2 regions of the Arthrobacter sp. MDT1-48-3 genome follow, and region 2 is predicted to be linked to the other one. Evidence: predicted binding sites of a transcription regulator. Region 2 holds the regulator's gene; the other holds the start of a gene.
What was found. The regulator HrcA, encoded in region 2, represses chaperone genes, less so after heat shock. The targets are predictions, from matches to a motif close to TTNGCACTCGNNNNNNNCGAGTGCNAA.
Positions count from the first base shown of each region.

Region 1: a site for HrcA is predicted at 10,801-10,827, ahead of groES (co-chaperone GroES). Genes of this name have one in related genera too.

Region 1 is NZ_JBTNDL010000001.1:51,966-73,475, forward strand. Features, by position in the region: gene ACX80L_RS00235 (LamG domain-containing protein) at 1-676, opposite strand, end outside; gene ACX80L_RS00240 (ABC transporter ATP-binding protein) at 838-2,667, opposite strand; gene guaB (IMP dehydrogenase) at 2,727-4,253, opposite strand; gene ACX80L_RS00250 (acyltransferase family protein) at 4,378-6,432, opposite strand; gene ACX80L_RS00255 (ribonuclease J) at 6,734-8,368, shown strand; gene groL (chaperonin GroEL) at 8,675-10,291, opposite strand; gene groES (co-chaperone GroES) at 10,365-10,661, opposite strand; gene ACX80L_RS00270 (siderophore ABC transporter substrate-binding protein) at 10,988-11,932, shown strand; gene ACX80L_RS00275 (ABC transporter permease) at 11,965-12,978, shown strand; gene ACX80L_RS00280 (iron chelate uptake ABC transporter family permease subunit) at 12,968-13,981, shown strand; gene ACX80L_RS00285 (iron ABC transporter ATP-binding protein) at 13,978-14,736, shown strand; gene ACX80L_RS00290 (class I SAM-dependent methyltransferase) at 14,746-15,960, shown strand; gene ACX80L_RS00295 (HAD family hydrolase) at 16,071-16,772, shown strand; gene ACX80L_RS00300 (DUF503 domain-containing protein) at 16,837-17,130, opposite strand; gene ACX80L_RS00305 (LacI family DNA-binding transcriptional regulator) at 17,163-18,176, opposite strand; gene ACX80L_RS00310 (hypothetical protein) at 18,612-18,968, shown strand; gene ybaK (Cys-tRNA(Pro) deacylase) at 18,985-19,479, shown strand; gene ACX80L_RS00320 (PhzF family phenazine biosynthesis protein) at 19,507-20,343, opposite strand; gene ACX80L_RS00325 (APC family permease) at 20,375-21,510, opposite strand, start outside.
Region 2 is NZ_JBTNDL010000014.1:1,984-11,520, forward strand. Features, by position in the region: gene lepA (translation elongation factor 4) at 1-1,204, shown strand, start outside; gene hemW (radical SAM family heme chaperone HemW) at 1,235-2,464, shown strand; gene ACX80L_RS17365 (DUF4870 domain-containing protein) at 2,575-2,991, opposite strand; gene ACX80L_RS17370 (DUF3097 domain-containing protein) at 3,070-3,921, opposite strand; gene hrcA (heat-inducible transcriptional repressor HrcA) at 4,086-5,099, shown strand; gene dnaJ (molecular chaperone DnaJ) at 5,204-6,334, shown strand; gene ACX80L_RS17385 (16S rRNA (uracil(1498)-N(3))-methyltransferase) at 6,337-7,104, shown strand; gene ACX80L_RS17390 (GerMN domain-containing protein) at 7,119-8,114, opposite strand; gene ACX80L_RS17395 (PhoH family protein) at 8,518-9,537, shown strand, end outside.

The sequences.
Region 1 (21,510 bases), on a different contig from region 2:
TGCCCGTGAAGAAGTCGGACGCCCGCCGATCGGCCTGGGCGCGACCGAACAGGAGCGGGCCTTCCGCCGCATAGACAGCGTCCGTGGCGATCCCCTGCTCGCTCACGGGGTATCCGTTGAGGAAGAACCGGGCCCGCCCGGCATCGGAATCGTAGACTCCCGCCAGATGCACCCACACGTCCGGTTCGACGTCCACCCGTGTTGCCCGGTCCCGATTGGTCACGAAAGCACTCCCGTTGCCGTCCTCGGGCTTGACGGAGAAGGACCAGAACCCCTCGGCGATGCCCAGGAAGAATGATCCGGCGACGTCTCCTGCTTCGCTGAGGACGGCGGCGTACTCCCCGGGCCGCCCCGTCGGACGGGCCCAGGCACTCACCGAGAAGCTCGCGTCGGTGACGATCGGGCTGACCGTCCAGGTGCTGGCGTAGTCGTCCCCGCTCAGCTGCAATCCGGCGTCGGTCCATCGGGCGCCGCCTTCGGCGGACACGTCCACACCACCGACCGAGGCGTCCGGCCCCGTCATCGGCCAGACATTCTCCGCGCCGGTCTCCTCGGGCGCGGTGCAGGCGCCGAGTGCGCCCGACAGAACAGCGACGACCATGGCCGCGACGACGCGGGTCCGGCGACGCAGGGGTGGCTGCGATCCCGGAAGGGCAGTGGCTCGCCTGGTACCCACCATGGATCCTCGTCCCGCAGTCATGAGATCCGGAGAAGCCGGTTGTCGACGCGCACGACGAGTCGGGCGCTGTTGGGAGACCGCTCCCTGCGCCATCCTCCATGGATGGTTGCAGGCCTCGAGGATACGCCCGGCGTGGTCGCGGACAAAGGGTCGGCGGCTCAGTCCTCGGGCAGCTGGCTCTCGAACATCCGGTAGTACCGTCCGCGCAGCGCGACGAGCTCCCGATGCGTGCCGGACTCCACCACGCGGCCGTCCTCGAGCATGTACACGACATCGGCCTTCTCGATGGTGGCGAGCCGGTGGCTGATCGCGATGATCGTCCTCGAGCGGTCGGCGAAGAGCCGCGTGAAGATGCGGTGCTCGGCGAGCGCGTCGATGGCGGAGGTCGGCTCGTCCATCACGATGAACGGGGCGTCCCGGTAGAAATTGCGGGCCATGGCGAGGCGCTGCCACTGCCCGCCCGAGAGTCCGCTGCCCTTCCGCCCGCGGGGGTCCTCCATCCAGTTGCTGACGTAGCTGTCGAAGCCGCTCGGCATCTTCTCGATGAACTCGGAGGCCTCCGCGTCTCGTGCCGCCCGGAGTACCCGCTCGTCGTCGCGGGGGTGGTGCACGTCGCCGAAGTAGATGTTGTTGGCGGCCGTGGCGAACTCGTAGCGCAGGAAGTCCTGGGACATGACCGCCAGGTGCTGGTGCCAGTCGTCGATGCCGATTCCGCGCAGGTCCCGTCCGTCGAGCAGCACCTCTCCCCTGCTGGGCCGGTACAGCCCGGCGAGCACCCGGATGAGCGTGGACTTCCCCGCACCGTTCTCCCCCACGATGGCCACGTGGGTGCCGCGGTCGAAGGACATGGAGATGCCCTTGAGCACCTCCACCTCGCCGCCCGCATAGGTGAAGTGGATGTCGCGGAGTTCGACGGCGGACGGCGCACCCTCCAGCCGGCCGGGAGCCCCGGTGGACAGCGGGAAGTCCATGAACTGCTCGTAGTCCTTGAGGTTCGCGAGGTCCTCGTCGATGGAGCTGAGCGAGGACACGAGGTTGTTGGCCGTGCTCAGCGCCCGGCTGACGATCTGCTGGACGTAGAGGAACTGCCCCACGGGCTGTGCGCGGGCGATGATCTGACCCACGATCCAGACGAGGGCCAGCAGTTCGGCCCCGTACTGGAGGGCGTCCGCGAGCAGCTGCTTCGGGATGTACCGCTTCTGGAAGTCCAGCCGCCGCTTCTCGTCGGCGTCGCGCAGCGTCGAGCGCAGGTCCATGAGATACCGGACGATGCCGTAGAGCCGCATCTCGGCGATGTGCTGCGGCTTCATCAGGTTCGTCTCGATCATGCGGCGCTGCCGCCGGGAGTCCACCTGGGTGTTCCAGTGCGCCATCTGCTCCCGGGAGAGCCGGAACTGGAGATAGACGCTCGGGATGATCGCGATGAGCACGATCAGGGCGATCCACCAGCTGACCAGCAGCAGCGCCCCGATCGCGAGGACCACGGACACCAGTTGCGTGAAGATCGCCGCGATGCGGTCCAGCACCCGTGCGTAGGAGTCGGAGAAGCGGCGCGCCCGGTCGTAGAGGTCCACGGTCTCCTTGTCGTCGTACCGCCAGAACTCGAGCGCGAGGAAGCGCTCGTACATGCGGTCGCCCACGATCGCGCCGACCCGGAAGCTCAGGACCTGCTGGATGTAGCGGTCGATGCTCGTGAAGGCTCCCCAGAGCAGCCCGAGGACGGCCGTCACGACCACGTACACGACGGCGGACCGCCCGGCGCCGGGGTCGCCCGCATAGGCGGCGGCGAGCGCCGTCGTCGTCAGGGCCGCGAAGTAGGTTGTGACCAGCGGCAGGACAGCGGAGATGAGCGACCCCGCGACCTTCATCGCGACCGCGCCCGGTGACGCCTTCGCGCTGACCACCAGGACCTGCCCGACGGCGCGGGCATACGGCCCGAGCCGGAGCTTGCGGCGGGCGGCGACCTCAGGCTGCGGGAGTCCGCTCACACGGCATCGGCCTCCCGTCCGAGGTGCTCGGGATCGGGCGGCCGATACGACGCGAGGTGCTACTTGGAGCCGTAGTTGGGTGCCTCGACCGTCATCTGGATGTCGTGCGGGTGGGATTCCTTGAGACCGGCAGCCGTGATGCGGACGAACTTGCCCTTGGCCTTCAGCTCGGGGATGGTGCGAGCACCGGTGTAGAACATGGTCTGACGGAGTCCGCCGACGAGCTGGTACGCCACGGACGCGAGGGGCCCGCGATACGCGACGCGGCCCTCGATGCCCTCGGGGATCAGCTTGTCGTCGCCGGTCACGTCGGCCTGGAAGTAACGGTCCTTGGAGTAGGACGTGTTCTTGCCGCGCGTCTGCATGGCACCGAGCGATCCCATGCCGCGGTAGGTCTTGAACTGCTTGCCGTTGACGAAGATCAGTTCGCCGGGCGCCTCGGCGGATCCTGCCAGGAGGGATCCGAGCATCACGGTGTCGGCACCGGCCACGAGTGCCTTGCCGATGTCGCCGGAGTACTGGAGGCCGCCGTCGGCGATCACGGGCACGCCTGCGGGGATCGCCGCCTTCGCGGATTCGTAGATGGCCGTGACCTGCGGGACGCCGACGCCCGCGACGACGCGCGTGGTGCAGATGGATCCGGGTCCCACGCCCACCTTGATGCCGTCGGCGCCGGCGTCGATCAGGGCCTGCGCACCCTCGCGGGTGGCCGCCTGGCCGCCGATGATGTCCACGTGCGCCGCGGACTTCTCCGCCTTCAGGCGCGAGATCATCTCGAGCACGCCCGCGCTGTGCCCGTTGGCGGTGTCGACGAAGAGGGCGTCCACGCCCGCCTCGACGAGGGTCATGGCGCGCTCCCAGCCGTCGCCGAAGAAGCCGATGGCCGCGCCGACGCGGAGGCGGCCGTCGTCGTCCTTCGTGGACAGCGGGTACTGCTCGGCCTTCGTGAAGTCCTTGACCGTGATGAGGCCGCGGAGGATGCCCTCGTCGTCGACGAGGGGGAGCTTCTCGATCTTGTTGCCGGCGAGGAGGTTGATGGCGTCGTCGCCGCTGATGCCCACGTGCCCCGTGACGAGCGGCATCTTCGTCATGACGTCGCGGACCAGGATGCGCGGGAAGTCACGCTCCAGCACGAAGCGCGTGTCGCGGTTGGTGACGATGCCGAGCAGGTGGCCGGTGCCGTCGACCACGGGCAGACCCGAGACCCGGTAGTGGCCGCAGAGCTCGTCGAGTTCCTGCAGGGTGGCGTCGGGGCCGATGGTGAGCGGGTTGGTGATCATGCCCGACTCGCTGCGCTTCACCCGGTCCACCTGGTCCGCCTGGTCGGAGATGGACAGGTTGCGGTGGATCACGCCGAGGCCGCCCTGCCGCGCCATGGCGACGGCCATGCGCGACTCCGTGACGGTATCCATCGCGGAGGAGAGCAGCGGCGTCTTCACCGTGATGCGCTTGGAGATGCGCGACGACGTATCGGCCTCGGAGGGGATGACGTCGGTGTGGCCGGGCAGCAGGAGGACGTCGTCGTACGTGAGGCCGATGAATCCGAAGGGGTCGTGGGTCTCGTTCTGGCCGGACTGCTCGCTCACTGCTGCGCCTCTTTCGGTGTCGCCCGATGGGAGTGGGTTGGGGGCCTTCGGCGGGCTGCGCCGGCGGGCTCTGCCAGTCTAGAACGGATCGCAGGGGCGCCCTATTCCGGTGACACCACTCACGTCACCAGCCGAGCACGGCCCTCAGCCGCTGCTCGAACGCCGGCGCGGTGGTGGAGACGTAGGTCTTGGACAGGTGGTCCCGGTCCATGAACACGCGCACGTTGCCGACGACGCCGGAACACGTCGCCGAGGCGCAGACGAGGTCGGTGAGATCCAGGTGCTCGAGTCCCGGCACGCGGTCGGCCACGGCCGCCAGCGGCGACGACGGCGCCAGCACCTCGGCCAGGGGGACGTCGCAGGCCGAGGGGTCGGCGGCGTTGAGCGCCGTGCACTCGGCCATGTCGTCCTCGAAGCGGGGCGTGTCCCGCAGGCCGACGACGGGGATGCCGGCCGCGAGCAGGGGCGCGATCCCCTCCTCGAACCCGGCCGGGACCTCCTCCGCCGGCGAACTCCAGTCCGTCCGCGTGCCGACCGTCAGGACGGCGTCCGGCGCGAGCTCGAGCGCGTAGTCGCGGACCGCGTCGTTGAACGCCCGGCACTCGGGATCGACGGTGCTCGGAGCATCGACGAACCGGCAGCTGGGCCTGTGCACCGAGACGGCGAGCCAGTTGTTCTTCGTCGCCATGGCACCGAGTGCCGTCATCCACATCTGGGAATGGGAGTCGCCGAGCACCAGGATGGTCCGCTCCGCCGTCGCCTCGTCCCCCGTGCGGACGCACGAGGACAACCGGGGATCAGCGGGCATCAGGGCGTCCGGGCAGGGCCCGTCGACCTCCGCCCACTCGGCGCCGAGGCTGCTGGCCAGCGGCTTCACCAGGGCGTCCTCCGCTCCCCGGAACCGGAAGCCGGGCGCCAGGGCTGCGGCGCCCGGGTTGTCGTCGTCCGTCTGCTGCTGCACCGCCGCTTCCTGTGCCTGGACCCGGTACTCCCAACCCGAGAGGGGCACGGCCACGAGCGCGAGGGCCAGCGCCGCGACGAGGCCGGTCCGCCGTCGCTGCACGGTCGGCCACTGCCAGGCGCGCATCGGTTCCTCGACGAAGCGCATGGTGAGCACGGCCAGGACGAGCGAGGCCGCGATGACGATCCCGCCGTCGAGCATGCCGGCTCTCGGCTTGTCGGCGACGACGAGCCAGAGGACGAGGACGGGCCAGTGCCACAGGTACAGGGCGTAGGACACGTTGCCGAGCCGCAGGAGCGGCGCCGAGGACAACCAGCGGTCCACGCCCGCGGGACTGTCCGTGCGGCCCGCGACGAGCACGGCGGCGGCGGCGAGCGTGGGCCAGAGGGCGATGTAGCCCGGGAACTGCTGCTGCACCTGCAGAAGGACGCCGCACGCGAGCATCATGACCACACCGGCCCAGCCCAGCACCACCCGGACCCGCGCCGGCACCACCAGATAGGGCAGGGCCAGCGCCACGAGCGAGCCGAGGGCGAATTCCCAGAGCCTGGCGCGGGTGTCGAAGTAGGCAGCCGCCTGGTCCGCGCCGGTCTGCCAGACGGAGAACGCGAGCGACAGCGCGAAGACGGCGCCGAACAGGACCAGGAGGACGGGCCGGGGCCGCAGCCGGGTGACCGCGACGAGGACGGCGGCGGACGCGAAGACGACCGGCCAGAGCAGGAACACCTGACCCTGGATGGACAGGGACCAGAAGTGCTGGAGCGGGCTGGCCGCGCTGGAGTCGAGCGCGTAGTAGTCGACGGCGTCGGCCGCGAGCTGCCAGTTCTGCCGGTAGGTCAGGGATGCCCAGGTCTGATCGAACACGGATCGCCAGCGCGAGCCGGGCACGAGGACTGCGGTTGCCGCGAGGACGGACAGCAGGACCACGACGGCGGCCGGCAGGAGCCGCTTCAGCAGCCCCAGCCAGTAGGCGGCCAGGTCGAGGGGCTGCGCGGCCTCGAGGCGCCGGGTGAACGTGACGGTGAGGAGGAAGGCGGAGACGAGCAGGAAGACGTCCACACCCCCCGACACCCGCCCGAGCCACACGTGGTAGACGACCACCATGCCGACGGCCAGCGCCCGGAGTCCCTGGACCTCCGGCCGGAACCGGCGCTCATCCGGGCGGGCCGGCTCCTCCCCGAGGGCCACGGACGGCGGGGACTGCGAGGCGGTAACCATGCTGTTCCTCCTCGGAGGCCTGGGGATCGGGCGGACGCAAAATCCCAGTTTACCGTTTCGTGATCTTCGGCGATGCCGGTGCCCGGGGAGCCCGATCCGTCCGGTCGCCCGCGTAGCACGTACCCTAGAAGGAGTATCTCCCCGGGAACGCCGGGGACCACCCGAACGGAATCGCCGGGTCTGCCGGCCCCGACATACGTCCGAGGGCCGCCGCCCCGCCCCCGCATGAACGAGAGATAACTGATCTGTGAATACGAGACCTGCCGCACTGAAAGCACCACGGGAACTGGCCAAGGGAGCCATGCGCATCGTCGCTCTCGGTGGTATCGGTGAGATCGGCAGAAACATGACCGTCTTCGAGTTCGAGGGCAAGCTACTGATCGTGGACTGCGGTGTCCTGTTCCCCGAGGAGCACCAGCCCGGCGTCAACGTCATCCTGCCCGATTTCTCCTACATCCGGGACCGGCTCGACGACGTCGTCGCCGTCGTGCTCACGCACGGGCACGAGGACCACATCGGCGCCGTCCCGTACCTGCTCAAGGAACGCGCGGACATCCCCCTGGTCGGCTCGCGGCTCACACTCGCCTTCATCGAGGCGAAGCTCAAGGAGCACCGCATCACCCCGAAGACCGTGCAGGTCAAGGAGGGCGACCGTCGGACCATGGGCGGCTTCGACCTCGAGTTCGTCGCCGTGAACCACTCCATCCCGGACAGCCTCGCCGTCGCCATCCGCACCGCGGCCGGCATGGTGCTGCACACGGGCGACTTCAAGATGGACCAGTTCCCCCTGGACCGCCGCATCACCGACCTCGGCGCCTTCGCACGCCTGGGCGCCGAGGGCGTGGACCTGTTCCTCACGGACTCCACCAACGCCGACGTCCCCGGGTTCACGACCTCGGAGAAGGACCTCGCGCCGGCGATCGACGCGGTCTTCCGCACCGCCCCCCGCCGCATCATCGTCTCGAGCTTCGCGAGCCACATCCACCGCATCCAGCAGATCATCGACACCGCACACCAGCACCGCCGCAAGGTGGCGTTCGTGGGCCGCTCGATGGTGCGCAACATGACCATCGCGGCGGACCTCGGCTACCTCAACATCCCGCAGGGCCTGCTCGTGGACTTCAAGAAGCTCGAGCGCAGCGACGACCACAAGGTGGTCCTCATCTGCACCGGCTCGCAGGGCGAGCCGATGGCGGCCCTCTCGCGCATGGCCAACAAGGACCACGCCATCCGCATCAGCGAGGGTGACACGGTGCTGCTGGCCAGTTCCCTCATCCCGGGCAACGAGAACGCTATCTACGGCATCATCAACGCGCTGACCGAGATCGGCGCCAACGTGGTGCACAAGGGCAACGCCAAGGTGCACGTCTCCGGGCACGCCAGCGCCGGTGAGCTCGCGTACTGCTACAACATCGTCAAGCCGCGCAACGTCATGCCGGTGCACGGCGAATGGCGCCACCTGCGGGCGAACTCGGAGATCGCCGTCGCCACGGGCGTCGACCCCCGCAACGTGGTCATCGCCCAGGACGGCGTGACGGTCGACCTCGTGCGCGGTCGCGCCACGCTCTCGGGCAAGGTGGAGGCCGGTCTCGTCTTCGTCGACGGCGACAGCGTCGGCGGGATCACCGAGGAGGACCTCCGTGAGCGCCGCCGCCTGGCCGAGGAGGGTGTCGTCACGGTCCTCGCGATCATCGATCCCGACAACGGGGACATCGTCGAGGCGCCGGAGTTCTTCACCAAGGGCTTCTCCTGCTCCGACGAGGACCTCGACAAGGCGGGCGCCGCCGTCGAGAAGGCGCTGCGGGACTCCGCCTCCAACCGCCAGGGCGGCCGCCGCCAGGACCCGGAGGACATCATCGAGCGGGCCACGGCGAACTGGATGCGCCGGTACTACAACCGCCAGCCCGTGGTCTCGGCGATCGTCGTCGACGCCTGATCCCCAGCAGCACCCCGAAGGCCCCGGTACTCCCAGGAGTACCGGGGCCTTCGTCGTCCGGCCGCCCGACAGCGCCGGCCGCCCGACAGCGCCCGACAGCGACCGCCGAACGTCCTGCTGTGCGGACCGACCCACTGATCACGGCCCTCCGGTGGGCATGTCCGAGCATTCCCACCGGCGCGAGCCGATCGGTGGGCGCTCCCGTCGACACCGAGGCGCCACGGGCCCGCTGACACACAGCAACACCCCGGCTCGGAGGAGCCGGGGTGCTGCAGTCGAACGGGACGGGCTCGGAGCCCAGGCGTCCTAGTGCGAGTGGCCGTGGCCCTCTTCGCCGTCGGACTCCTCGGGCTTCTCGACCACGAGGGTCTCGGTGGTGAGCACCAGCGCCGCGATGGAGGCGGCGTTGCGCAGTGCGGAGCGCGTCACCTTCACCGGGTCGATGATGCCGGCCTCCACGAGGTCCTCGTACTCGCCGGTCGCGGCGTTGAAGCCGTTCCCGACCTCGAGGTCGGAGACCTTCGCGACGACGACGTAGCCCTCGTGTCCGGCGTTCTCGGCGATCCAGCGCAGCGGCTGGGCGAGGGCGCGGCGGACGAGTCCGACGGCGGTCGCCGCGTCGCCCTCGAGTGCGAGGACGTCGGGATCGGTGTCGAGTGCCTTGCCGGCGTGCACCAGCGCGGAACCGCCGCCGGCGACGATGCCCTCTTCAAGGGCTGCACGCGTCGAGGACACGGCGTCCTCGATGCGGTGCTTCTTCTCCTTGAGCTCGACCTCGGTGGCAGCGCCGACCTTGATGACGCCGATGCCGCCGGCGAGCTTCGCGAGGCGCTCCTGGAGCTTCTCACGGTCCCAGTCGGAGTCGGTGCGCTCCACCTCGGCGCGGATCTGCGCCACGCGGTCGGCGACGTCGGACTCGCTGCCGGTGCCGTCGACGATGGTGGTGGCGTCCTTGGTCACGGTGATGCGGCGTGCGGAGCCGAGCACCTCGAGGCCCACCTGGTCCAGCTTGAGGCCGAGATCCGGCGAGACGACCTGCGCACCGGTGAGGGTGGCGATGTCCTGCATCATGGCCTTGCGGCGGTCACCGAACCCCGGGGCCTTGACGGCGACGACGTTCAGGGTGCCGCGGATCTTGTTGACCACGAGGGTGGAGAGAGCTTCGCCCTCGATGTCCTCGGCGATGATGAAGAGCGGCTTGCCTGCCTGCAGGGCCTTCTCGAGCAGCGGGAGGAACTCCTGCAGCGAGGAGATCTTGCCGGAGTTGATCAGGATGAGCGCGTCCTCGAGGACGGCTTCCTGGCGCTCGGCATCGGTCACGAAGTAGGGCGAGAGGTAGCCCTTGTCGAACTGCATGCCCTCGGTGAGGACGAGCTCGGTCTGCGTGGTGGAGGACTCCTCGATGGTGATCACACCATCCTTGCCGACCTTGTCGAACGCCTCGGCGAGGAGGTCTCCGACCTCGGTGCTCTGGGCGGAGATGGACGCGACGCTGGCGGTCTGCTGGCCCACGACCTCGCGGGCGTTCTCCAGGAGGCGCTTGGCGACGGCCTCGACCGAGACCTCGATGCCGTGCTTGAGCTGGCCGGGTGCGGCTCCGGCGGCCACGTTGCGGAGGCCTTCCTTGACCAGTGCCTGCGCGAGGACGGTGGCGGTGGTGGTTCCGTCACCGGCGACGTCGTTCGTCTTAGTGGCGACTTCCTTGGCCAGCTGCGCGCCGAGGTTCTCGTAGGGGTCGTCGAGCTCGACCTCACGGGCGATCGTGACGCCGTCGTTCGTGATCGTGGGGGCGCCCCACTTCTTGTCGAGCACGACGTTGCGTCCGCGGGGGCCCAGCGTCACCTTGACGGTGTTCGCGAGCTTGTCCACGCCGGCCTCGAGGGCACGGCGGGCGGCGTCGTTGAATTCCAACTGCTTTGCCATTGTTGATTCCTTTCAGGCTTGTGCAGCGAGAAAAACCCCGGCCACTGCGGGCCGGGGCTTTCCAATCGGGGTACTACTTGACGACGACGGCGAGGACGTCGCGGGCGGACAGCACCAGGTATTCCTGGCCTCCGTGCTTGACTTCGGTTCCGCCGTACTTCGAGTAGATGACGATGTCGCCCTCGGCGACGTCGACGGGGACGCGGTTGCCGTTGTCGTCGACGCGACCCGGTCCGACTGCTACGACCTCGCCCTCCTGGGGCTTCTCCTTGGCCGTGTCCGGGATGACGAGGCCGGAAGCAGTGGTCTGCTCCGCTTCGAGGGGGCGGACAACAATGCGATCCTCAAGAGGCTTAATAGAGACCGACACTCGGGCTCTCCTTTGCGTTCGTTACCAATGGAATGTAGGCCGTCGGGTTGGCGTGAACCGTCGTCGCGGTGCCGGCGAACGCTTCCCTCGGGATTAGCACCCGCAGGGAGCGAGTGCCAACTCCGACTGTATGCAAGGGCTGGCACTCGGTCAAGGCGAGTGCCAGCGTTGACAGGCCGGAGGCGAAATGGTGACCGACGTCACTCCGAATAGGGCATGCTTCGGTTGCGTAATTCCCGAGCTTCCCTCTAGATTCGTAGAGGTAAGGTACCCCTTACTTCCACGACATCGGGCCGGGCCGGCCCCTTCCACTCGGAGTTCATCCCATGGCACACGTGCGCCTCGCCGTCCTTTCCGCAGCCGCTGCGGCCACCCTCGCCCTGACGGCCTGCGGTGGTTCCTCCGAAGCTGCCGACGAGCCGGCAGCGGCCTCGACCGTCTCGATCGAGCACGCACAGGGAACCACCGAGGTGCCCGTGGACCCCGAGACCGTCTTCACGTTCGACCTCGGCGCACTGGACACGCTGGACGCACTCGGCGTCGACGTCGCAGGCGTCCCGCAGGGAACGCTGCCCGAGCAGCTCTCGGCCTACGAGGGCGGCGACACCACGAACATCGGGTCCATGAAGGAGCCCGACTTCGAGGCCATCGCCGCCGCCGCACCGGACCTGATCATCATCTCGGGGCGCGTCGCGGACTCCTACGGCGAACTCTCGGAGATCGCGCCGACCATCGACCTCAGCGTGGACGCCACCGACCCCATCGCGAGCTTCACCGGGCACACCGAATCCCTCGGCCGCATCTTCGGCGCCGAGGACGAGGTCGCGGAACGCCTGGACGCCCTCGACACCCGGATCGCCGAGACGAAGGAAGCGGCAGCATCCGCCGGCGACGGCCTGATCCTGCTGACCAGCGCGGGCGAGGTCACCGCCTACGGCACCGGGTCCCGCTTCGGCCTCATCCACGACGTGCTCGGGGTCGAGCCCGCAGCCGCGGTGAAGAACGAAGGCACGCACGGCGAGGCCGTCTCCTTCGAATACATCGCCGAGGTCAACCCGGCCCACCTGTTCGTCATCGACCGGGACGCCGCCGTCGGCGAGGCAGGCGCGGCCGGATCCGCCGTCCTGGACAACGAACTCGTCAACGGGACCGACGCAGCGAAGAACGACGCCATCACCTACCTCGACTCCGCGAGCTGGTACCTGATCGGCTACGGCCTGAACAACCTCGACGCCATGGTCTCCGCCGTCGACGAGGCCGTCGCGGCCTGATCCGCTCCGCCGTACCCACGGCCGGCGCCCCCATGGCAGCACTCTCCCTCCGGCCCCAGCGGGCCGCACAGCAGCACGGCTCCACCCGATCGCCGGCCCTCTGGCCGGCCGGCGGAGCCGTGCTGCTGCTTGCCGTCCTCAGCCTCTTCGTCGGAGTCTCGGAGGTCTCCCCCGCCGACCTGCTGGGCGGCGACCCCGATGTCTGGCAGACCTTCCTGGTGAGCCGGGTCCCCCGCACGCTGGCGATCATCCTGGCAGGCGTCGCCCTCAGCGTGGCCGGCTTCATCCTGCAGCTCATGGCCCGCAACCGGTTCGTGGAGCCCTCCACCGTCGGCACGGTGGAATCGGCCACGGCCGGGATCCTCGTCGCCACGCTGCTCCTGCCCGGTGCGCCGATCGTGGCGAAGATGGGAATCGCGGCCGTCTTCGCTGTGGCCGGGACCGCACTCTTCCTGGCCGTCCTGCGGCGTATCCCGCTGCGGAACACCCTGATCGTCCCGCTCGTCGGGATCATGCTCGGCGGCGTCATCGCGGCGGTGACCACCTTCTTCGCCTACCGCTTCGACCTGCTGCAGACGCTCAACACCTGGATGATCGGGGACTTCTCCGGCCTCGTCCGCGGCCGCTACGAGCTGCTGTGGATCGTCGCCGTCCTCGCCGTCGTCGGCTATGTGTGCGCGGACCGCTTCACCGTGGCCGGCATGGGCGAGGAGTTCACCACCAACCTCGGGCTGGACTACCGGCGCACCATGAACCTCGGACTCGTGCTGGTCAGCCTGATCAGCGCCGTCGTGGTCGTGGTCGTGGGAGCCATCCCGTTCCTCGGGCTGATCGTCCCCAACCTCGTGTCACTGCTCATCGGTGACAACGTGCGCCGGTCCGTGCCCTGGATCGCCGTCTTCGGCGCAGGCTTCGTCCTCGCCTGCGACATCCTCGGGAGGATCATCCGCTTCCCCTACGAGGTGCCGGTCGGCGTGATCGTCTCCGTGGTCGGCAGCGCCCTGTTCATCGCCCTGCTCGTCCGGAGGACCGCCCGTGCGCGCTAGGACCACCGCCCTGCCCACCGCCGTCGTGCAGACCGGGCGGAAGCCCGCGAAGACCCTCCCGCCCGCCGCCTGGCTGGTGGTGCTCGGCATCGCCGCCGCCGCACTCATCGCGGCCTTCCTCCTCGTCGACCTCCAGGGGAACCTCGCCTACGTGCTGCCGCGGCGCCTGAACCGCGTCGGAGCCATGGTGCTGGTCGCCGCCGCCGTGGGCGTCTCCACCGTGCTGTTCCAGACCGTCACCGGCAATCGCATCCTGACGCCGTCCATCATGGGGCTGGATGCGCTCTACATCCTCATCCAGACCGTCCTCGCCTTCGCCCTCGGCGCCTCGACCCTCCTCACACTGGGCGCGCCCCTCCGCTTCGCCGTCGAGGTCACGCTCCTGGTCGCCTTCTCCTGGCTGCTGTACCGGTGGCTCTTCACCGGTGGCGGGCACAGCCTCCACCTGCTGCTCCTGGTGGGGATCGTGTTCGGTGTCTTCTTCCGGGGTGCCTCGTCCCTGCTCCAGCGCCTGATGGATCCGAGTGAGTTCATCATCCTGCAGGACCTGTTCTTCGCGAGTTTCAACCGCGTGGACCCGATGCTCCTGCTGATCTCCGCCGTGGTCGTCGCCGGGCTCTGCGTACCCGCCTGGCGCCTGCGCCACCGCCTCGACGTCCTGGCCCTGGGCCGGGACACCGCCGTCGGGCTCGGGGTGGACCACCGGCGGACGGTGACGCTGGTCCTCGTGATCTGCTCGGTGCTCGTCGCCGTCTCCACGGCCCTCGTAGGACCGGCGACGTTCTTCGGCCTGCTCGTCTCCGCCCTCGCGTACCAGCTGTGCAGCTCCTTCCGGCACGCGGTCGTGCTTCCCATCGCCGTGCTGCTCGGCGTGATCGCCCTCGTGGGCGGGCAGCTGGTCCTCGAGCAGGTCTTCGAGTTCGACACCGCGCTCAGCATCGTGATCGAGTTCACCGGCGGAATCGTCTTCCTCGCACTCCTCCTGAAAGGCCGTATCCGATGATCACCATCGACCACGCCACCAAGCGCTACGGCAGCTCCACCGTGGTGGACGACGTCACCTGCACCATCCCGAGCGGGGGTGTCACCTCGATCATCGGACCCAACGGCGCGGGGAAGTCCACCCTCCTGTCGATGATGAGCCGGCTCCTCCCGCTCGACGCCGGCTCGGTCCGGGTGAACGGGCTGGACGTCAGCACGACGCCCGGTCCCGCCCTCGCGCGGACCCTGTCCATCCTGCGCCAGGAGAACCAGCTGACGGTCCGGCTCTCCGTGCGCGACCTCGTGGGGTTCGGCCGGTTCCCGCACAACAACGGGCGGCCCACCGTGGTCGACCGCGAGCACATCGACCGGGCGCTCGACTACCTCGACCTCACCGACCTGGCCGACCGGTTCGTGGACGAGCTCTCGGGCGGGCAGCGCCAGCGGGCGTTCATCGCCATGGTGCTGGCGCAGGACACCGACTACATCCTGCTCGACGAACCGCTCAACAACCTCGACATGAGGCATTCCGTGGACATGATGCGTCTGCTCCGCCGGCTCGTGGACGACCTCGGGAAGACCGTGGTGCTGGTGATCCACGACATCAATTTCGCCTCCTGCTACTCGGACACGATTGTGGCGATGCGCGACGGCGCCCTGATCCATTCGGGCACGCCGGAAGAGATCATGACACCGCACGTGCTGCGGGACGTGTACGACGTGGACATCCAGGTGGAGCGGATCCGGGGCAACAGGATCGGCGTCTACTTCGCCTAGGCTGGCAGCATGGCTTCGGACAACATCGCGGACATCCTGACGCCCGAGGGCTGGCAGCTGCTGAACTCGCTCGGGCCCTACACCGAGGCAGACAGCCTGCGCCTCTCGGAGCAGCTGCGGAAGGCCGGCCACTCCCCCGAGGTGGTCGCCGCCGCCCTCACGCAGTCACGCCTGCGCGCGAAGGCGTCCGCGAAGTTCGGGCCCTTCGCGGAGCACATGGTGTTCACCTCGACCGGACTGGAGCAGGCCACGCGCCTGATGGTCGCGGCACGCCATGCGCAGCGCTTCGTCGACGCCGGGCTCGTGAGGGTCGCGGACCTCGGCTGCGGCCTCGGCGCGGACAGCATGGCCCTGGCCACCCTCGATCGCGAGGTCACCGCCGTCGAACTCGACGAGACGACCGCCGCGGCGGCGACCATGAACCTGCTGCCCTTCCCCAACGCGCGCGTCGTGAACGCCGACGCAGCATCCGTGGACACCGCGGACTACGACGGCGTGTGGCTCGATCCGGCACGCCGGACCACGACGACGTCGGGTACGTCGCGACTCTTCGACCCCGAGGCGTTCTCGCCTCCCCTGTCCTTCGTGCAGCGCCTGGCGGACGGCGGGACGCCCGTCGGCGTGAAGATGGGCCCCGGCATGCCGCACGGGGCGATCCCGTCGACGTGCGAGGCGCAGTGGATCTCCGTGGACGGGGACGTCACCGAGGTGGGCCTCTGGTTCAACGCGCTCCGCCGCGACGGCGTCCGGCGGGCTGCGCTGGTCATCGGTCCCCGCGGCGCCGCGGAGATGGTGTCGGGGGCGGAGTTCGGCGAGGGCCCCACCGCCGCGGTCGGCGAGCCCGGTGGCTACCTCTACGAGCCCGACGGCGCCGTGATCCGCGCCGAACTCGTGGCGGACCTCGCAGCGCAGCTCGGCGGGCACCTGCTGGACCCGATGATCGCCTACATCTGCGCGCCGTCGTTCACCGACACTCCTTTCGCGCGCGCCTACCGCGTGCTGCAGGTACGGCCCTACAACGTGAAGGCGCTCAGGGCATGGGTGCGCTCGGAAGGCATCGGCGTCCTCGACATCAAGAAGCGCGGCACGTCCGTGACGCCGGAGGAGGTGCGGAAGCAGCTGCTGACGGGATCGGGCAAGGGACGCAAGAAGGCCACGCTCGTGCTGACCCGCATCGGCGACGAACGGGTGGCGGTCGTCGTCGAGCCCGCCGGCCCGGCGTGACGGCAGGCCACACATCGCCCTTGCCCGCAACCGACCGTGCCGCGCACCGTCCGGGTGTCCGCGTTCCTAGACTCGGTGGGAGAACAGACGGATCGAGCGGGAGGCAGCAGATGGCGGACGGCACGGCGGAGACACCGGGAAGACGGCACGGCGTGCTCTTCGACGTCGACGGGACCCTCGTCGACTCGAACTACCAGCACACCCTCGCCTGGTGGCAGGCGTTCCGCCGGTTCGGCCACGACGTCCCCATGGCGGAGATCCACAGGGCCATCGGGATGGGCGGCGACAAACTCGTGGCGCACCTCCTCGGCGAGGACCGCGACGCCGACGAGGACGCCGAACTCGACGCGACGCACGGCGCGGTCTTCTCGACCTACTGGCCCGGCCTCCGCTCCTTCGAGGGAGCCGCGGACCTCGTGCGCCGCTGCGCCGACGACGGCCTCACGGTGGTCCTCGCGTCGTCCGCCTCCCAGCAGGAACTGGGCGTGCTGCGGGGGATCATCGGCGCCGACGAGGCGATCAGCGCCGCGACCAGCTCCTCCGACGCCGAGAACAGCAAGCCCTCCCCGGGCATCCTCCGGGCGGCGCTCGACGCGGGCGGCCTGGATGCGGCAGACGCCGTGTTCGTTGGGGACTCGGTGTGGGACGTCCTCGCCGCCTCCGACCTGAAGATCCCCACGATCGGACTCGCCTCGGGCGGAACGAGCGAGGCCGAGCTGCGCGACGCCGGGGCGGTCGAGGTGTACAAGGACATCCGGGCGCTGCTCGACGCGTTCGACGACGGCGCGCTGCACAGACTCGCGACCTCCTGAGGGCAGCGCGCGGGCGGGCACCCGGTGGGGCGGACCGGAGTCCGCACCCGCCCGCCTGCCGGCGTTAGTCCTCGCTGCTCAGGAGCCGCCGCCGGGCGCTCAGGAGCTCCACCTCCGGCCTCGCGGCGACGTATCGCTCCACGCGATCCAGCACGTCCACCAGGTGCTGCCGGTCGCCCCCGACCATGCCGACCCCGACGACGGCCCGGCGGTGCAGGTCCTGGTTGCCGACCTCGGCGACGGACACCTCGAACGTGCGGCGCAGGTCCGACACCAGCGGACGCACCACGGAGCGCTTGCCCTTCAGCGAATGCACGTCGCCGAGCAGGACGTCGAACTCGATGAACCCGATCCACATGGCGGTCCTCCTTGGGCTGGGCGCTACCCGGACTAGGCCGAATCACGCCAGACGACGGTGGTCTCCAGGACCTGCACCGGACTCGGCAGTCCCCTGATCTGGGCCAGGACGAGCTCTGCGGCGGTGCTGCCGAGCAGGTCCGCGGGCTGCCTGACCGTGGACAGCTGCGGGCGGGTACGCAGCGCCCAGCTGCTGTCGTCGAAGCCGACGATCCCGACGTCGTCGGGCACTTTCCGTCCTGATTCCTGCAGGGCTGTCATGGCCCCCGCGGCGACGGCGTCGGACGCCGCGAAGACGCCGTCGATCTCGGGGCAGCGACGCAGCAGCTCCTGCATCCCCTCGAGGCCCGCCGCGTAGGTGTAGAGCGGGTACTCGACCACGAGCGAGGCGTCGAAGCGCCCGCCCAGGGCGTTCCGGAAACCGGTGAACCGGTCATGTCCCGAGTCCCGGTCCATCGCGCTGGCGATCATGCCGATCCGCTTGCGGCCCGTCTCCACGAGCCGCCGCGTGATCGCCTGGGCCGCCGCCGCGTTGTCGATGGCGACGTACGGGAGGTCGGGCGTGCCGGGGGGATGCCCCACGAAGGCCGCCGGCACACCGATGTCCCGCACCGCCGACGCGATGGGGTCCGACGCCCGGGCGGAGACGATCACCGCACCGTCCACCAGCCCGCCCCGGAGATAGTCGGCGACCCTGCGGCTGTCCCGGTCCGAGTCGATGATGAGCGAGACGAGCTGGTAGTCGGCCTTCGAGAGCACGGCGTTGGCGCCGAGGAGGATGGAGCCGATGTTCGGGTCCTCGAACAGGAGCGAGTGCGGCTCGTGGATGATCAGGGCGATCGCCCGGGATTCCTGGGTCACGAGGTTCCTCGCGGCCGAATTGCGCACGTATCCCACCTGGGCGATGGCTTCCTCGACGGCTGTCCGTGCCTCGTCCGACACGTAGCGTTCGCCGTTGACGACCCGGGAGACGGTGCCCCGGGAGAGCCCCGCGGCGCTCGCGACGTCATTGATCGTCGCCCGGCGGTTACGGGTGCGAGGGGGCATATCTGTACTGTAGCCGAGCCTCTCCGGGCCATCGGCGCGGAAAGGGCGTAGGGTGAAGGCAGTTGTCTAGAAGAAGGCGGCTGCCCCCGGTTCTTCTCTTCGTTCCCCGGTGCTACCGCCGGGCACGCAACAGCAGAGCACCATCCCCGATAGGGGGAGTGCATCATGAGCAACCACGAAGCCCTTCTTCCACAGCCGCTCGCAGGCGGTGCAGCATCCCGACCTGCGCCCACGTCCAGTCCACGCCCCGGCACGCGCCGCGCTGTCCTGACGACGTAACCCCTTCCCGCGGGCTCTCCAGCGCCCTGACGCGGTGACTGCGCACCTCGCACTCCCGCACCCGATCGCTCCCGAGCACATCACGCTCGGGCGGTCCCCTCCGCCGGCCCATCCTGCACCGGCACTGCTCTCCAGACACTGCAAAGGATCACCACCATGACGCAGCACATCGAAGAATTCCTCCAGGAATGCACCACCGTCACCGCCGACGGCACCCTCGCATCCCTCGATGAGGTCGAGGGCCTCTACCTCTACTGGTCCTCCCTACGAGCCGTGGCCACCTCGGACGGCACGGACGAAGCGGACCCGACGGACACCAGTGCCGTCCTCGACGCCCTCCGGTCCCGCGGAGTGGAACCGGCCCGGCGCGACGGCGTAGATTATCTCGAAGGGCTCGTCCTCACCGGCCCGGTGATGACCGACTTCATCCTGTCCTGCGACTTCACCGGCGCCTGGGGCCACCCGGACGTCCGGGAGCTGGCGCCGGCGGGAGACGTCGCCGCAGCGTCGTAACACCCGAGGAGGTGCCGTGGGCAGGAAGGTCGCAGGGTCCCGCAGCACCCCCGCACTGGCCACCCTCACCGCGGCCGGCATCCCCTTCACCGCCCGGCCCTACCAGCACGACGAGGGCGTCTCCTCCTACGGGCTGGAAGCGGCCGCCGCCCTGGGAGTCCCACCCGAGCGGGTGTTCAAGACGCTCATGACGAGCGTCGACGGCACTCTCGTTGCCGCGGTCGTGCCCGTCAGCGGATCCCTGGACCTCAAGGCGCTGGCCGTCGCGCTCGGCAAGCGGAAGGCCGCGATGGCCGATCCCGCACTGGCCCAGCGGCGGACGGGCTACGTGCTGGGCGGGATCTCCCCCATCGGGCAGCGGCAGCCCTCCCCCGTCGTGATCGATCTGTCGGCCCACGACCATCCGACGGTGTTCGTGTCCGGGGGCCAGCGCGGCTTGGACATCGAGCTGGCGCCCGCCGATCTCATGTCCGCCACGAACGCCCTGTCGGCACCCATCGCAGGACCCTAGCGCGCAGATCTCCGTGGCGGCGCGCTCCTATGCGCCGATCGGCACGGCTCCGCCCGAGACCGTCACGCCGCCCGTGCGGGGTATGCCGACGGTGATGACGGAGGGACGGCCGACGTCGGCTCCCTGGTGCACAGTGAGGGTCGCCGGCGGCGTGACCTCGCCCCGTGCCCGCAGGTAGGCGCCCAGGGATGCCGCCGCGGACCCGGTCGCAGGATCCTCGCGGATCCCGCCGGGAGGGAACGGATTGCGGGCCTCGAAGACCGCGGGACCGAGCCGGTGCACGACGGCGACGGTCGCATTCCATCCCTGCGTGGCCATGAGCCGCTTGAGCCCGTCGTAGTCGTAGTCGAGGCTCCTCAGGACGGCGGCATTGCGCACGGGCACGATCGGATGGATGTTCCCCGCGAAGGACAGCATCACGGGCAGGTCAGGGGCCAGGTCGTCCTCGCCCAGGCGCAGGTGGCGCAGCAGGTCCGTGCGGACGGCGGGCGCGATGACCTCGACCCGCGGCTCGACCGTCACGAGGGACGCGACGAACGGGCCCGACACGTTCCTGCTGTCGACGCCGAGCGGGCCGACCGGCGTCGACAGGAGCAGGGTCCCTGCCCCCTCGCGTTCCGCGAGCGCGACTCCCGTGGCGATCGTCGCGTGGCCGCAGAACGGGATCTCGGCCTCGGGTGCGAAGTAGCGGATCGTGGCCGCGCCGCCGGACCGCTCCGAGATGAAGGCGCTTTCCGCATAGCCCAGGCCGGTGGCGATGGCCTGCATCTCCCCGGTCGTCAGGCCGTCGGCGTCGAGGACCACCCCGGCGGGGTTCCCGCCGTCGGCGCGGTCGGTGAAGGCTGCGTAGCGGAGGATCTCCATGCTGCGATGCTAGCGGCAGCCGGGCGCTTGTTCAGCCGTCGACCGCCGTCGGGTCGCCCGCTTCGGTATTGGTCCTGCGGTTGATCAGCCAGGTCACGAGCCAGAGCACGACGCCGATCGCCATGAGACTGCCGGCGATCTGGTACTGGACGACGTCGCGCCCCACCCACGGACCGGCGAGGAAGGCGCACAGGAGTGCCGCCACGACGGGAAGCGGGCCCGGGGACGTGAAGAACACCTTCCGGTTGACGTCCCGCTTGCGGCGCAGGACCACGCAGGCCACGTTCACGATGGTGAACACGCACAGGAGCAGGAACGCCGTGGTGCCCGAGAGGTTCGCGACGATGTTGCTGTCGGGATCGCTGGTCACGTAGAGGATCAGACCGAGGGCCAGGACGGTCGAGAAGGCGATACCGGCCCAGGGCGTGCAGCGCACGGGCAGGACCTTGGCGAGCGGACGGGGCAGGACGTCCTGCCGTGCCATCCCGTAGATCAGGCGGCTCGCCATGAGCATGTTGATCAGGGCCGTATTGGCGACCGCGAAGACGGCGAGGAAGGGGAAGATCCTGTCGATGGGGAAATCGGGCGAACCCTTGTGCACCACCTCGAGCAGGGCCGCTCCCTCGGCCTCCCGGATGCCCTCCAGTTCGGTGGGGCTGAGCACCGTGACCACGGAGATCGCCACCAGCATGTAGAAGATGACGGCGATGCCGAGGCCGGTCAGCATGGTCCGGGGGAAGATGCGCTCGGGGTTCTGGGTCTCCTCGACCATGTTCACGGAGTCCTCGAAGCCCACCATGGCGAAGAACGCGATGGACGTCGCGGCCGTCACCGCGAGGAACATGCCCTTGTCCTGGTAGTCGGTGAAGACGAAGATCTCACCGACGTTGCCGTTGCCCTGCGCCATCGCGAGGAACCCGACACCGATCACGATGCACAGTGCCGCCACCTCCACGAGGGTCAGCACGACGTTGAACTTGACGCTCTCGCCGACCCCGCGGAGGTTGATCACGGCCAGGAGGACCATGAAGCCGAGCGCGACGGCGGTGATCACACCCTGGCCCGGCATGTCCAGCCAGCCGTTGATCTCGAGTCCGCCGAAGAAGTTCTGGGCGAGCACGTTCGCGGACGTGGCGGCGCTGGTGATGCCCGAGCAGACGACGGCGA
Region 2 (9,537 bases):
CCGCGGCGTGGTGACCTACGTCCGCGTGGTCGACGGAAAGCTCAGCCCCCGCGAGCGCATCCAGATGATGTCCACGCGGGCCAGCCATGAACTGCTCGAGATCGGCGTGAGTTCGCCCGAGCCGAAACCCTCCAAGGGGCTCGGCGTCGGCGAGGTGGGCTATCTCATCACCGGTGTGAAGGACGTGCGCCAGTCGAAGGTCGGCGACACCGTCACCAACCTCGCCAAGCCCGCCGCGGAGTCGCTGGGCGGCTACCAGGATCCGAAGCCCATGGTCTTCTCCGGCCTCTACCCGCTCGACGGCACCGACTACCCCGTGCTGCGGGACGCGCTCGCGAAGTTCACCCTGAACGACGCCGCTCTCGTCTACGAGCCGGAGACGTCGGCGGCGCTGGGCTTCGGCTTCCGTGTCGGCTTCCTGGGCCTCCTGCACCTCGAGATCACGCGCGAGCGCCTCGAGCGCGAGTACAACCTCGACCTGATCTCCACGGCGCCGAACGTCGAGTACGAGGTCACGCTCGAGGACAAGCGCATCATGAAGGTCACCAACCCGAGCGAGTACCCGGTGGGCAAGATCGCCGAGGTGCGCGAGCCGATGGTGTCCGCGACGATCCTCGCGCCGTCGGAGTTCGTCGGCGCGATCATGGAGCTGTGCCAGCAGCGCCGCGGCGTCCTCGGCGGCATGGACTACCTGTCCGAGGACCGCGTCGAGATCCGGTACCGGCTTCCGCTGGCGGAGATCGTCTTCGACTTCTTCGACCTGCTCAAGTCGAAGACCCGCGGCTACGGTTCCCTGGACTGGAAGGCCGACGGCGACCAGGTCTCCGACCTCGTGAAGGTGGACATCCTCCTGCAGGGCGAACAGGTGGACGCCTTCAGCGCCATCACGCACCGGGACAAGGCCTACGCCTACGGCGTCATGATGACGGGCAAGCTCCGCGAGCTCATCCCGCGCCAGCAGTTCGAGGTGCCCATCCAGGCTGCCATCGGCGCGCGCATCATCGCTCGGGAGAGCATCCGGGCCATCCGGAAGGACGTGCTCGCCAAGTGCTATGGCGGCGACATCACGCGCAAGCGCAAGCTGCTCGAGAAGCAGAAGGAAGGCAAGAAGCGCATGAAGATGGTGGGGCGCGTGGAGGTGCCCCAGGAGGCCTTCATCGCCGCGCTGTCGTCCGACGAGTCGAAGGACAAAGCCAAGAAGTGACCCCGCACGGTTTCGAGGGGGCTGGTCCGCGTGCCTAGCGCCCTTCCACTCGGCCTCCCGGCACCCGAGGACGGCGTCCTGCCCCGGGAGGCAGCGGACGGCGCGCTCGGGCGCGACTTCTGCCTCTATGTGCACATCCCGTTCTGCGCCGTCCGCTGCGGCTACTGCGACTTCAACACCTACACCGCGACGGAGCTCGGCGGCGGGGCGTCGCAGGACGCCTACGCGGGATCGGTGCTGGCGGAGCTGGCCCTCGGTGCGCACGTCTTCGAGGCCTCCGGAGTGCCGGCCCGGCCGCTGTCCACCGTCTTCTTCGGCGGAGGCACTCCCACGCTCCTGCCGGCGGAGGACCTCGCCTCGATCCTCCGCGCGGCCACCGCGCAGTGGGGTCTGGCCCCGGATGCAGAGGTCACGACCGAGGCCAACCCCGACTCCGTCACGCCGGAGTCGCTGCGCGTCCTGAAGGAGGCCGGCTTCACCCGCGTCTCGTTCGGCATGCAGTCCGCGGTGCCCCACGTGCTCGCCGTGCTCGACCGCACGCACTCGCCCGAGCGCGTGCCGCAGGCCGTGCAGTGGGCGCGCGAGGCCGGGCTGAAGGTCAGCCTGGACCTGATCTACGGGACGCCGGGGGAGTCGCTGGAGGACTGGCGGACCTCACTGGCCACGGCCCTCTCGTACGGGCCCGACCACATCTCCGCGTACGCGCTCATCATCGAGGACGGGACCCGCCTCGCCTCGCGCATCCGCCGCGGACAGGTGCCGCCCATCGACGACGACGACCACGCGGACAAGTACGCCCTCGCGGAGGAGATGCTGACCGCCGGCGGCCTGCACTGGTACGAGGTCAGCAACTGGGCGCGGACGCCCGCCGACGAGTGTCGCCACAATCTGGCCTACTGGCGAGGGAGCGACTGGTGGGGCGCCGGCCCGGGTGCGCATTCGCACGTCGGCGGCACGCGCTGGTGGAACGTGAAGCATCCGCGTCCGTACGCCGAGGCTCTCGGGATCGGGCGGTCACCCGCGGCCGGACGCGAGATCCTGTCGGCGGAGGATCGCTACGTCGAGGACGTCATGCTGCGCGTACGGCTCCGTGAGGGGCTTCCGACCGGCTCCCTGACGGCGACGGGCCGCAGGGCGATCGCCGGGCTGATCGCCGACGGGCTCGTCGAGCCTGCCGCAGCTTTCGCGGGCCGCGTCGTCCTGACCTTCCAGGGCAGGCTGCTCGCGGACGCCGTCGTGCGGAGACTGCTGCCCGACTGACCGCACGGTCGTGCGGACGGCGCGAGCCGGGACCGCTGATGACGGCCGGGCGCGCCGTCGGTGGATCGGGAGACCCATGACCGGGACCGGCGGATGCGGCGCCCCGCCGGTCAGCGGACGAGGCGCAGGTTCAGCGGGTACCGGTAGGGTCGCCCGCGGTTGACCTGGATGCCGGCGTTGACCGAGAAGATGGTGATCGTGACCCAGATGAGGGCGTTCACGACGGCGAAGATCCCGCCGATGACCGGCACCAGCGACAGGAGCCAGGCGACCAGGGCGAGGATCGTCGGCGGCAGCGTGAAGTTCAGTGCCTCCTTGGACTCCTGCGCGGTGAAGGGGCCCCTGTCCTTGAAGATGAGGAAGATCAGCAGGGACGGGATGAATCCCAGGATGCCGCCGAAGTGTGCCAGGGTGGCGAACTGGCGGTCCTCCGACGCGGTCAGTGGAAGGGCGTTGGCCGGCGTTCCTTCGAACGCGGACTGGGACTCGCCCCGTCCGTGGTGCTGGTGGTCGGCGGTGTTGGGCAACTTCGATTCCTTTGCTGGCGGCGGAACATTTCCCCCGGATCGTGCTCCAAGGATACGTGGTGGTCGGGCGCCGACCGCTCAGGCAGGACCTGCCGGAGCGGTCAGGAAGTCGATGACCTCCTCGACGCGGCCCAGCAGCGAGGGCTCCAGATCCGCGTAGGTGCTGACCCCCGCGAGGATGCGCCTCCACCCATGGGCGACCGCGGCCTGGTCGGCGTGGGGCCAGCCCAGGCCGGCGAGGATGCCCGTCTTCCAGTCCTGGTGGCGGGGGACCACGGGCCAGGCCTCGAGCCCGAGGGCTGCCGGCTTCACGGCCTGCCACACATCGACGTAGGGGTGGCCCACGATCAGGACGTGGCTGCGGGCGCCGGGCACGGTCATCGCCTGCTGGGCGATGCGGGACTCCTTGGTGCCGGGCAGCAGGTGGTCGACGAGGATCCCCAGCCGGCGGTTCGGGCCGGGGCCGAAGTCCCGGACGGCTCCCTCGAGGTCGTCGACACCGTGCAACGGCTCGACGACGATGCCCTCGAGCCGGAGGTCGTCGCCCCAGACCTTCTCGACCAGTTCGGCGTCGTGCTTCCCCTCCACCCAGATCCTGCTGGCCCGGGCCGTTCTCGCCCGTGCACCCTCGACCCGCACGGACCCGGAGGCGGTACGCAGGGACGCGGGCGCCGTCCGCGCGACGGGTGCGACGACGTGCACGGGTGCGCCGTCGAGGAGGAAGCCATGGCCCAGCCGGAACGTGCGGTGCTTGCCGCGGCGATCCTCGAGGACCATCACGTGCAGCCCGCCGGACTTCTCGACGCGGATCACGGCGCCCACGAAACCGCTCTGGACGTCCTCGAGGACCATGTCCTTCTCGACGGGCACATCGGGCAGCGCGACCCTCCTGGGCGTCGAGATGTCCTGTGCCCCCCAGCCGTGGTCCATGCCGAGCCCGTCCTTCCCGCGAGGGCACCGGCGGTCTGCCGCAGCCCGGGTTCCCAATGCTAACAATCGGCCCGGACGTACTAGACTTGGCACTTGGGTGTGTCGAGTGCTAATCGCCTCCGGCCGCCCGGGAAGCGAGTGTGGAACCCGGAGGTGACATCGAAGTGAGTGAACCACGACGCCTGGAGGTCCTCCGGGCGATCGTCGAGGACTACGTCCATTCGCGGGAGCCCGTCGGCTCCAAGGCCCTCGTCGACCGCCACCAGCTCGGTGTCTCGTCCGCCACCATCCGTAACGACATGGCCGTCCTCGAGGAGGAGGGCCTGATCGCCGCACCCCACACGAGTTCGGGCCGGATCCCCACGGACAAGGGCTATCGGCTCTTCGTGGATCGCATCTCGGAGGTTAAGCCCCTCTCCGCGCCGGAGAAGAAGGCCATCCAGACGCTGCTCGAAGGAGCGGAGGACCTCGACGACGTGATGGACCGGACGGTCCGGCTGCTGGCGCAGCTCACCAACCAGGTGGCCGTGGTGCAGTTCCCCCGGGTCGGTGGGGCCTCGGTGCGCCACATCGAATTCGTGCTGCTCGCGCCGCAGCAGATCCTCGTGGTCCTGATCGCGACGAACGGCACGGTCCAGCAACGGATCGTCCGGACGCACGCCGCTCTCCAGGAGGCCGAGCTGGCGGAGCTGAAGCAGCGGATCCTCTCCGCGGTGTCGGGTGTGAAGCTCTCCGCCCTGCCCGGCGAGCTCGCGGTCGCGGCCTCGCAGCTTCCTCCTGCACTGCGGGCCCACGGGAGTACCATCGGAAGGGCGCTCGAGCAGCTCGCGGGACTCGGCCGTGACGACCGTATCCTGCTGGCGGGTACCGCGAACCTCGCGCGGTCCACGGGCGACTTCCCGCTGAGCATCGGGCCCATCCTCGAGGCGCTGGAGGAGCAGGTGGTGATGCTCCGTCTCCTGTCCGAGATGGAGTACGACGCGCGGGGGATCTCGGTGAGGATCGGCAGCGAGAACCCCTACGGGGGCCTGTCGGAGGCCTCCGTGGTCGCGACGGGCTACGGCCCGGATGCCGGTGCGAAGCTCGGCATCCTCGGACCCACCCGGATGGACTATCCGACGACGATGGCCGCGGTGCGCGCCGTCGCCCGCTATCTCTCGAGGATCCTCGAGGAATAGCCTCCGGCCCTGATCCGGGCGGTATCCCGCGATCCGGGCAGTATTCCGCCGGCCCGGCCGGCGAGCACAAGACAAAAGTCTCCAACAGGAAGTGATGTGCACGAGTGAGTAATCACTATGAGGTCCTCGGTGTGGCGCAGGGTGCGACCGGGGAGGAAATCAAGAAGGCGTACCGCAAGCTCGCGCGGAAGCTCCACCCGGACGTGAACCCCGGTGAGGACGCGTCGGAGGAGTTCAAGCGCGTCAGTCACGCCTACGAGGTCCTGTCGGATCCCCAGAAGCGGCGGGTCTACGACACGACGGGCAACGAGAACGGGACCGACAACGGCTACGGCTCGGGCTACTCGGGCTCGGGCTTCGCTTTCCAGGACATCTTCGAGACCTTCTTCGGCGGAGGCGGCCAGCAGCCGGGTGCTCCTTCGCGGACGCGTCGCGGGCAGGACGCGCTCATCAACGTGCGCATCGACCTGAAGGATGCCGTCTTCGGCACGAACAAGAAGATCGAGGTGGACACCGCGGAGGTGTGCCCCACCTGCGACGGCACGTGCTGCCAGCCCGGCACCTCGCCCCGCACCTGCGACATCTGCGGTGGTTCGGGCCAGGTCCAGCGGGCCGTGCGCTCGATCCTCGGCCAGGTCATGACGAGCGCGCCCTGCGGCACCTGCCAGGGGTACGGCACGGTCATCCCCAGCCCGTGCCACGAGTGCAGCGGCGAGGGGCGCATCCGCGCCCGCCGCACCCTCACCATCAAGGTCCCCGCCGGGGTCGGTACGGGCACGCGCATCCAGCTCGCCGGACAGGGCGAGGCCGGCATCGCCGGCGGACCCCAGGGCGATCTCTACGTGGAGATCCGGGTCGAGACGAATGCGACCTTCCTGCGTGACGGCGACGACCTGCACGTGACGCTGAGTGTCCCGATGACGGCTGCGGCGCTCGGTACCACGGTCCACCTGGACACCTACGACGGCGACCAGGAGCTGGTCATCAAGCCGGGCACGCAATCCGGCGAGATCCTCACCCTGCGCGGCCTCGGCGTCACGCACCTGCGAAACCAGGGCAGGGGGGACCTGCGGGTCCACCTCAATGTCGAGACGCCCCGGAACGTCGACCACCAGCAGGAGGAACTCCTCCGCAAGCTCGCGGAACTGCGCAACGAGGAGTACACGGACGGACAGCTGGCCAGCAGCGGTTCGGGCGTGTTCGCGCGCCTGCGGGAGCGTCTCGGGAACCGCTGACCATGACGCGACCCCTCTTCTTCGGACCGGGTGAGGTAGTCCGGTCCGCAGCGCCCGGTGCCGTGTTCGTCCTCGGCGGTGACGAGGGGCGCCACGCCGCGACGGTCCGGCGGCTCACGGCCGGTGAGCGCATCGACGTCTCCGACGGTGCGGGCTACCGGCTCCGCGGGCTGGTCTCGGCGGTCGGGGCCGGGACCGTGGAGCTGATGGTGGAGAGCGCAGGGCAGGATCCGGCGCCCCGGCACCGCCTGGTGCTCGTCCAGGCCCTCGCGAAGGGCGGCCGCGACGAGCAGGCCGTGGAAGCGGCCACCGAACTCGGCGTCGACGCCGTCGTCCCCTGGCACGCCGAACGCAGCATTGTCCGCTGGCGCGGGGACAAGGAGGACAAGGGCCGGCAGAAGTGGACCTCGCTCGTGGCCGCCGCCTCGAAGCAGTCACGCCGCTCGTTCGTCCCGACCGTCCATGGCGTGCTCGACACGCCGCGACTGGTGGCCTGGGCGTCGACGGTGGATCGGGTCGTCGTCCTCCACGAGGACGCCGAGGTGTCTCTCGCCGAGCAGGTGTCGGAGCTGCGCACCTCAGGCGCCCTCGACGTCCCGACGTCGACCGCCGTGGTGGTCGGCCCGGAGGGCGGCATCAGTGACACCGAGCTGGCCAGACTGCGGACAGCCGGTGCGAGCACGGCCCGCCTGGGTCCGCACGTCCTGCGGTCGTCCTCGGCCGGTCCGGCCGCACTCGTGCTGCTGAACCACCTGCTCGGTCGCTGGTAGGGCGGGAGGCGCGGCTATCGGACGACGACGGTCTTCGAATCAGCGGCGCTGGTCGCGTCCGAGGGCGCGGACACCGTGATCTCGTAGCGGCCCGGTGGAAGGGTGACCGAGAAGGAGAACGCCCCGGGTGCGCCGTCCTGCGGGGCCATGTCCACGGAGCCGTCCCGGAAGAGGGCGGCGTCGCCGTCCTCGGAGCCGTCGATGCTGCGGTCGATCCGCCAGTCCAGGGACTGCTCGGCGGCCGGTCCCACCCCGTGGATCGTGAGGCCCGCGGTGTCGGCCTCGACATCCTCCTGCGGATCGATGATCCACACCGGAGCGAGGTTGGCGGGGTCCCGGGTCCACTCGCCGTCCAGGTCGACGGCGTCGAAGGCGCGGTAGCCGGCCGTCCCGTCCACGAGTACGACCACCGAGCTGGCCTCGCCCCCGGTGATGAGGCCGGCGTCGGACGCCGCCGCGGTCGCCGTGTAGACCAGTTGCTGGAGGGCGAGGCGGGCCTCGTCCTCGCCGAGTCCCTCCGAGACGGCGTCCGAGGAGATGTCGAGCGTGATGACGTTCTTCGTGGAGATCGAGGACGTCACGTTCGACGCGGCCCGCCACGGGGAGCGGTAGTCGGGGTCGAGCGGCCGCCCCGAGGTCATGAGCTGCACGGCGTCGGCGATCGGATCTCCGGAGCCTTCGGCCGGTGCCACCAGGAATTCGCGGAACAGCTTGTCGCTGCCGTCGACGTCGCCGAGCCAGTAGACCGGGAGGAGGGGCTGGACCGCGTCGGCGGGCCCGGCTGCCGCGCCCTCGCTCCGGACCGCCGGTACGGTCGGGGACGCACCGGCCTCCCCTGCGGACGACGTCGGCTGCAGGGGTGCCGGAAGCGACGTGGTCGGCGCGCCGCCCTGGTTCGGGCCGACGTTGGGGAGGAGGTACACGCTGCTGGCGACGAGCACCCCGCCGGAGACCAGGAGCATGCTTCGCAGCCCCAGCCGGTTCTTCCTCAGGGGGTCCTGCTCGTTCATGCCGGCCCCCTTCCGTCGGGCGCACTGGTGCGCGGGTCTATCGGTGGAATGTCCGTGTCCCGGCCGGGGGACGCCCCTGTCGGACGAGGCGCCGGCCGCTTGCGGTGGTCCTGCCGGACCTGATTCAGCTTGGCACAACGCAGGGAACGCCCCGCCACGAATACGGGCGGGTGGCAGGACTGAAACCCGATCGATACGAAGCCGTTGCCGATTCGCGACGAAAGCCGAGTGCGGCTCGGCAGCGTTCGCCGCCGTCGACCCCGAGGGAATCAAGGCGGTCCCGCTCCTGTTGACAAAAGGGGGATGCCGTAACATTGGCATTCCTGCTGCGAGAGCACGACAGGACCAGATCATCAGGACGACTACTCCAGCGAGGGGCGATCAGAGGCCGGACGGCCGAGCTATGAGCGAATCTTCAACAGGCATCAATGCGGCAGGACTGGACACCAGGACCTTCGTCTTCGAATCGACCCAGCAGATGGTGCAGTCGCTCGGCTCCAACGACGAGGCGCTCCGCCTGATCGAGGAGTCGTTCCCGGGCGTCAGCCTCCAGGCCCGGGGCAACGAGCTGGCGATCACGGGACCTTCCGCGGACGTCCTGCGCACCGAGCGGCTGATCGGTGAGATCCAGACCATGGCCAGCAACAACGCCACGGTCTCGCCCCAGGTCCTCGAGCAGCTGGTCACGATGCTCAAGACGCAGAGCGCCGCCCGTCCCTCGGAGGTGCTGTCCGTAAACATCCTGACGTCGCGCGGAAAGACCATCCGCCCCAAGACGCTGAACCAGAGCACGTACGTCGACGCCATCGACCGCAACACCATCGTGTTCGGCATCGGCCCGGCCGGTACCGGCAAGACCTACCTGGCCATGGCGAAGGCCGTCCAGGCGCTGCAGCAGAAGGAGGTCAACCGGATCATCCTGACGCGCCCCGCCGTGGAGGCGGGGGAGCGGCTGGGCTTCCTCCCGGGCACCCTGAACGACAAGATCGACCCGTACCTGCGTCCGCTGTACGACGCGCTGCACGACATGATGGACCCCGATTCCATCCCACGCCTCATGGCGGCCGGCACGATCGAGGTCGCACCGCTCGCCTACATGCGCGGGCGGACGCTGAACGACGCGTTCATCATCCTCGACGAGGCGCAGAACACGACGCCGGAGCAGATGAAGATGTTCCTCACACGCCTCGGCTTCGGGTCCAAGATGGTCGTGACCGGCGATGTCACGCAGGTGGACCTCCCCAACGGGACGAGTTCCGGCCTGCGGATCGTGAGCGAGATCCTCCGCGACGTCGACGACGTCTACTTCAGCGAACTGGATGCCGCCGACGTCGTCCGGCACCGCCTGGTGGGCGACATCGTCAGTGCCTACAGCACGTGGGACGAAGAGCAGCGCGCGACGCAGGCCCGCCGACCGGTGGCA